2 regions of the Psychrobacillus sp. INOP01 genome follow, and region 1 is predicted to be linked to the other one. Evidence: a T-box and tRNA genes for the amino acid it is inferred to sense, from the RefSeq annotation. Region 1 holds a T-box; the other holds one or more tRNA genes.
The links. The T-box of region 1 lies ahead of serS (serine--tRNA ligase). A T-box ahead of a tRNA ligase gene usually reads a tRNA of that ligase, here a tRNA-Ser.
Positions count from the first base shown of each region.

Region 2: it has a tRNA-Ser gene. The T-box ahead of serS (serine--tRNA ligase) is inferred to sense a tRNA for this amino acid. The anticodon was not compared.

Region 1 is NZ_CP073315.1:2,164,427-2,167,834, forward strand. Features, by position in the region: gene pdxS (pyridoxal 5'-phosphate synthase lyase subunit PdxS) at 1-543, shown strand, start outside; gene pdxT (pyridoxal 5'-phosphate synthase glutaminase subunit PdxT) at 545-1,138, shown strand; T-box leader at 1,162-1,380, shown strand; gene serS (serine--tRNA ligase) at 1,436-2,710, shown strand; gene tadA (tRNA adenosine(34) deaminase TadA) at 2,816-3,289, opposite strand; gene KD050_RS10970 (glycosyl hydrolase family 18 protein) at 3,365-3,408, shown strand, end outside.
Region 2 is NZ_CP073315.1:2,535,636-2,539,043, reverse strand. Features, by position in the region: gene KD050_RS12830 (DEAD/DEAH box helicase) at 1-1,136, opposite strand, end outside; tRNA gene KD050_RS12825 (tRNA-Ser) at 1,405-1,497, shown strand; tRNA gene KD050_RS12820 (tRNA-Met) at 1,640-1,714, shown strand; tRNA gene KD050_RS12815 (tRNA-Asp) at 1,718-1,793, shown strand; tRNA gene KD050_RS12810 (tRNA-Phe) at 1,934-2,009, shown strand; tRNA gene KD050_RS12805 (tRNA-Gly) at 2,016-2,086, shown strand; gene tlp (small acid-soluble spore protein Tlp) at 2,140-2,367, opposite strand; gene KD050_RS12795 (hypothetical protein) at 2,520-3,152, shown strand; gene KD050_RS12790 (radical SAM/SPASM domain-containing protein) at 3,278-3,408, shown strand, end outside.

The DNA.
Region 1 (3,408 bases):
CATCTACGCAAAAGTGAATTTACAGTACCCTTTGTATGTGGATGTAAAGATCTTGGGGAAGCAGCACGTCGAATTGGAGAAGGAGCTTCGATGCTCCGTACCAAAGGAGAACCTGGAACAGGAAACATTGTAGAAGCAGTGCGTCATTTACGTAAAGTAAATTCACAGGTTCGTAAAATTGTACATATGAGCGAAGATGAACTAATGACGGAAGCCAAAATTTTGGGTGCACCGTATGATGTTTTATTACAAATTAAACATGCTGGTAAATTACCGGTTGTAAACTTCGCAGCAGGTGGAGTAGCGACTCCTGCAGATGCGGCTCTAATGATGGAGCTTGGAGCAGATGGTGTATTTGTAGGGTCTGGGATTTTCAAGTCAGAACGACCAGAGAAATTTGCTAAAGCCATTGTAGAAGCAACAACACATTTCCGAGATTATAAATTACTTGTAGAGATTTCAAAAGATTTAGGAATCCCGATGAAGGGAATCGAAATTTCTCGTTTATCTGCCGGAGATCGTATGCAAGATAGAGGGTGGTAATATGGTTAAAATAGGTGTTCTAGCTCTTCAAGGAGCAGTTAGTGAGCATATTTGCTCAATTGAAGCGAGTGGAGCAGAGGCTTTAACAGTAAAAAGTGTGGAAGACTTAGCGTTAGTGGATGGATTAATACTCCCTGGAGGAGAAAGTACAGCAATGCGAAAGCTGATTGATCGATTTGATATGTTAGAACCACTACAGAAGTTTGCATTAGATGGTAAACCGATGTATGGAACTTGTGCAGGATTAATCCTACTTGCTAAAGACCTAGTGGGGTATGATTATTCACATTTAGGTGCTCTGGATGCTACTGTAGAACGTAACTCTTTCGGGAGACAGGTGGATAGCTTTGAAACAGATTTATATATTGAAGGTGTTGCAGATGGTTTTCCAGCGGTATTTATACGAGCACCACATATTGTAAATGTAGAGGGAAATGTTGAAATACTGGCAACTTATGAGGATAGAATCGTGATGGTAAGACAAGGTCATTTGTTAGGATGCTCTTTTCATCCCGAGTTAACTGATGATCATCGGATTACGGCATATTTTGTAGAGATGGTAAAGGAAAGTCTTGCAAAAGAAGTTCACGTATAGTAAAGTATGAGTAATTTCATGAATCAAAAACGATGATAGGAAGCAGTAACAAGCACGTTTTTTTTAGAGAGTCAGCGGGTGGTGAAAGCTGATATAAACACTTGTGAATCCGTCCTTTGAGTTGTGCGGCTGAATGATTAGTAAGTCGTGCCGGTTGAAAAGCCGTTACATTACAAGTAAGTGGATTCCGTCTATGACTGGATCAATCAGGGTGGCAACGCGGGTATGCTCTCGTCCCTTTTCATGGGACGGGGGCTTTTTTGTCGTTTTTTCGAAAATTCTAAGGAGGAGTTATATATGTTAGATGTAAAATTTGTAAGAGATAATTATGAAACAGTAAAAGCAAAACTAGCTAAGCGTGGAGAAGATATTTCGGAGTTTGATCAATTCCAACCTTTAGACCAAAAGCGTCGAGAATTAATTGCGAAAACAGAAGTGTTGAAGGCTGAAAGAAATGAGTTTTCTCAAAAAATCTCTTTGATGAAACGAAATAAAGAAAATGCGGATGATCTTATTGCACGTATGCGTGAAGTAGGCGATGAAATAAAAGCATTAGATGATGAGTTACGTGACGTTGAAGAAAAGTTTGAATATATGATGATGCGTATCCCTAATGTTCCGCATGACAGTGTTCCAATCGGTGATTCTGAGGATGATAATGTAGAAATACTTAAATGGGGAGAAGTTCCTTCATTTGATTTTGAAACGAAAGCACATTGGGATATTGCTACAGATTTAAAATTGGTAGATTTTGAACGTGCTGCAAAAGTGACAGGAAGTCGTTTTGCGTTTTATCGTGGTCTAGGAGCTAGACTAGAACGTGGATTGTTAAACTTCATGATGGATTTACATGCAGAAGAGCATGGCTATGAAGAAATGCTGCCACCTTATTTAGCAAACCGTACAAGTTTAACAGGGACTGGACAGCTGCCAAAATTTGAAGAGGATGCGTTCCTAATTGGGGAAGAGGATTACTTCTTAATACCAACAGCAGAAGTACCCGTAACAAATTTTTATAGAGATGAGATATTAGATGGGGGAGAACTTCCGCAAGCATTCACTGCTTTTAGTGCATGTTTCCGTTCTGAAGCAGGCTCTGCAGGTCGCGATACTCGTGGATTAATACGTCAACATCAGTTTAACAAAGTAGAGTTAGTTCGCTTTGTGAAGCCTGAAGATTCTTATGAGCAGCTAGAACTTTTAACTGGTCATGCAGAGAAAGTATTACAACTGTTAGGCCTACCTTATCGTAAACTTCATATGTGTACTGCAGATCTAGGCTTTACAGCTGCGAAGAAATACGATTTAGAAGTTTGGTTACCAAGTTATGGTGAATATAAAGAAATTTCTTCTTGCAGTAACTTTGAGGATTTCCAAGCTAGACGTGCAGGAATTCGTTTCCGTCGTGAAGTTGGAGGGAAACCTGAGTACGTGCATACTTTAAATGGTAGTGGATTAGCACTGGGACGCACAGTGGCGGCTATTTTAGAAAATTACCAACAAGCAGATGGAACAGTAGTAGTTCCAGAAGTTCTTGTTCCTTACATGGGTGGAAAAACAGTTATAAAGTAATAAAATAACGGGCAAGAAAGAAGCCCAGCCTTTCTTCTTGTCGGTAATCTTGACAAGGGTACAAAGTCTGGTAATCCATATACTTTCTTTAAAAAACCAGATTCGCTACAAACATCGTTTCTGGTTCTTCTTTTGTTCACGAAGATTACGAAAAAACTGCGTGAGTATATTGCCGCATTCTTCTGCTAAAACACCTTCTGTTACTTCACAGCAGTGATTAAATCTATCATCATTCAATAGTCGGTAAAGGGAATCGACACAGCCTGCTTTGGCATCTCTTGCTCCGTACACTACTCGAGGAATACGGGACTGTAAAATGGCTCCTGCGCACATCGGGCATGGCTCTAAGGTAACATATAGAGTTGTTTCTTCTAGTCTCCAATTATTTAATGTTTTACATGCCTCTTGAATAGCAAGTAGTTCTGCATGTGTAGTGGCATTTAGGGTTGTTTCCCTTAAGTTGTAACCAGTAGCAATAACTTTATCATTATGTACTATTACTGCACCTATTGGAACTTCACCAATGGCAGCTGCTTTTTTTGCTTCTTCTATAGCTAAATTCATATAATATTCATCCATCATAATCGACTCCTTTTGCATAGTGTAGCATGTTTTTTTGACAACTTGCATACTCTATGATGAAGGAGTGATGCATTGATCCATATTGTTAAACAGGGAGATAGTTTATATGCAATCGC
Region 2 (3,408 bases), 370 kb from region 1:
CTTGCTTTATATTCTGTAAAAATAATTACTTTATCCTTCGCTTGTGATATTATTTCGTATGCTTTCTCTGCTTTTGAATTTATTTCTAACGCCATTAATCTTTGCATAACATTTTCTACAGAAGCGTTTTCCTCTGGATTTCCACAATTTTGCCGCATTTTATTTAATGTAAGAAATGTAGCCTCCTTGCTACTACACATTTCCTTCTGCAGTGTAATCATCGAAAAGGCACCTGAAAATACAGGTGAGATGTTTTTTAAATCCACTATCATTTCGTACACTTCTTTTTCTTCGTTCGTAAACTGTATTGGAATAATATTTACTTGGCGATTCGTCCACTCTATTCCCGTGTCCTGTCTACGATTTCGAACCATCACCTGGTTTACTAACTCCTTCAAGTAATCATCATGCTCTAAATCATGTTTGCTAGCAGAGAATGCCGATTGAAACGCCTCATAATTTCCAAGATGTCCAGGTTTTAGTAACGAAATAAGGTTAAATAATTCAAATACATCATTTTGAACAGGGGTAGCAGTTAATAGTAAGCAAAACTTCTTCTTTAAACTTTGTACAAACTCGTAGATTTTGGTTTTGTGGTTTTTTAACTTATGCGCTTCATCAATAATAATCATGTCATAATCCTGCGCAAAGATAAGTTCTCTGTGAGGACTTTTTTTCGCTGTATCCATACTCAGAACGACAACATCACAATGCTCTAATGGAGTATTTTTCTTATAAGGCACAGCTGGTATATAAAATTTATAATGCAGCTCCTCCACCCATTGATTGATAAGTGAAGCGGGGGCCAATATTAAAGCCTTCTTTACCAGTCCACGAACAAGATATTCCTTCAATATCAAACCAGCTTCAATTGTTTTACCAAGCCCCACCTCATCAGCCAATATTGCTTTTCCATTCATTCTTTCAATAACTGTTTCCGCAACCTTTAATTGATGTTCAAGTGGCTTTAAATTAGTCAAATACTTAGGAGATTGAAGACCTGTAAACTCTGTGATTAAATTATTTTTTGCAATATCATAGCTCATATTATAAAGAGTCCAATTATCCCATGGCTCAACATTTTCCAATCGTTTAATAAAACCCTCTGCCCATTCCGATGACCTTTCGATAATCATTTACATCACCTCATATTACTTTTCCTTATGATGTCCCAAAAATAGAAGTGTATGTTTAAGGTTGTGAAATAAAGAGATAATGAATTTACATAACTTTAACTTTGCAAGATTTTCGGAAACCAAAACACAAAGAATTTACCAATATCAACCGTTTTAGAAACTAATTTAAATTTTTCTCAAAAAAACATTGCCTTTCTGTTCGATAATGTTATATAATATAAAAGTCGCAAATGATGATTTGGAAAATATCCAATCTATTATTTTCTTTGGAGGAATACCCAAGTTCGGCTGAAGGGATCGGTCTTGAAAACCGACAGGCGGGTCATACCGCGCGGGGGTTCGAATCCCTCTTCCTCCTCCATTTTTATTTTATTGTTAATAGTTGTAAATTTATTATTGTCGCGGGTGGAGCAAATGGCTTCACGAAGAAAGCGATTAACACCGAAGCAGGTGTCTTACTTTCTTTGAGCGTAGTATGATAATATTTGTACGTATTTTATTGTCGCGGGGTGGAGCAGTGGTAGCTCGTCGGGCTCATAACCCGAAGGTCGCAGGTTCAAATCCTGTCCCCGCAACCAAATGGTCCCGTGGTGTAGCGGTTAACATGCCTGCCTGTCACGCAGGAGATCGCCGGTTCGATCCCGGTCGGGACCGCCATTTATTATTTTAATTTGAGATTTAGGATAAGCAAGCAGGTCGAGGAAGCAATCGAGCGAAAGAAGGAGCGTACTCAAGTACGTGACTGATAGAGCAAGTGAAGCTGACGAAGAGATGCTCAGCTTAGCGTAAATCGATGAGGCTCAGTAGCTCAGTCGGTAGAGCAAAGGACTGAAAATCCTTGTGTCGGCGGTTCGATTCCGTCCTGAGCCACCATATTGTGCGGGTGTAGTTTAGTGGTAAAACCTCAGCCTTCCAAGCTGATGATGAGAGTTCGATTCTCTTCACCCGCTTCATAATGTAAGAAAACCTATTGATGCAATGATCAATAGGTTTTCTTTTTTTGTTATTTTTTGCGAGCTTCTGCCTCGTCTAATATTTCTCTTCGAAAACCTTCAATACTTTCTTTTCGACGTTCATTTTTCTCTCGGACGGCTTCTCGATCATTTCCAGTAGTGTGTTCCATCGTTTCTTCCGCAGCTTCCATGTTCTCGGTCGTGTTTTTCACCATTTTTTTCAACTTTTTTACGTTATCTGATCGGTCATCTGGTTTTGGTTTATTGTTATTAGTCATTTCAGTTCCTCCTTGTTTTTTGTCATACGCATTTTATCGTCCCCTATCTCTTTAAAAATATTCGGATTTTCTAAATTTCTTTTATTCGCTGGAATAATAATTTCCAATTGGGACAAGATAGTAGGAGAAAATGATGAGGGGCGGTAATGACTATTACTACGGAATGGTTTGACAGAGTATCAGAGGAGCTACAGGATCATTTGAACTCGATTTGTGAGGAGTACGACCAAGTCGGCCATATGAATATTAATCGCGCTTCTAAACATCCAAGAATTGAATTTTTTGTTAGTACCGAAGAGGAAGAGCGAGACTATTTTTGTACCATTCTGTTTGATCCATATAACGAAGAGTTCTATGTAGAAAGCTTCGATGTCGAACTTCTCCAACCTACTAGAATAATATTGGATGATATTACTGATATTATAGAAGTTGTCCATGAAAGCTTTCACGAGTTTCTTATGGACGATACTGATAGTGAATTGGTTTATATGGAAGATGACGAAGACGACGAAATTACAGTCGAGGAAATTGATGTGGAATGGGAAACTCCTGAAGTCACTGCATTTCTAATAGAAGATGAAATTGAAGTAACTTATCAGTTCGGTGTAGACAGTTCAAATGGCGATGGTGTTCTCCGTAGGGTGAATCGTATTTGGACAGATGACGAGGAGCTCGAAGATGAAAGCACCTTTACCTTCAAAAAAGATGAAGCCAGTACTATTATAGCAATGATCGCTAGTCATATGGATAGAATGGTCGGATACGATGAAATTATAGATCTTTAATTTTAATAACATCTCCAATTGGACAAGTTGCCATTTGGAGGTGTTTTATTATGTTCAAAACTAGTCAACTTAAGGTGATATTCTGATAAAATGAGAGTAATAAGAAATGGAATGGAGTACATACCTTGAAAACCTTTAAAAAAATGTATATTGAAATTACTAGCGTTTGTAATCTTGCTTGTAGCTTCTGTCCACCGACAAGTAGAGCAAAGAATATTCTCAAACTAGATGCATTTAACAAAACATTAGATCAAAT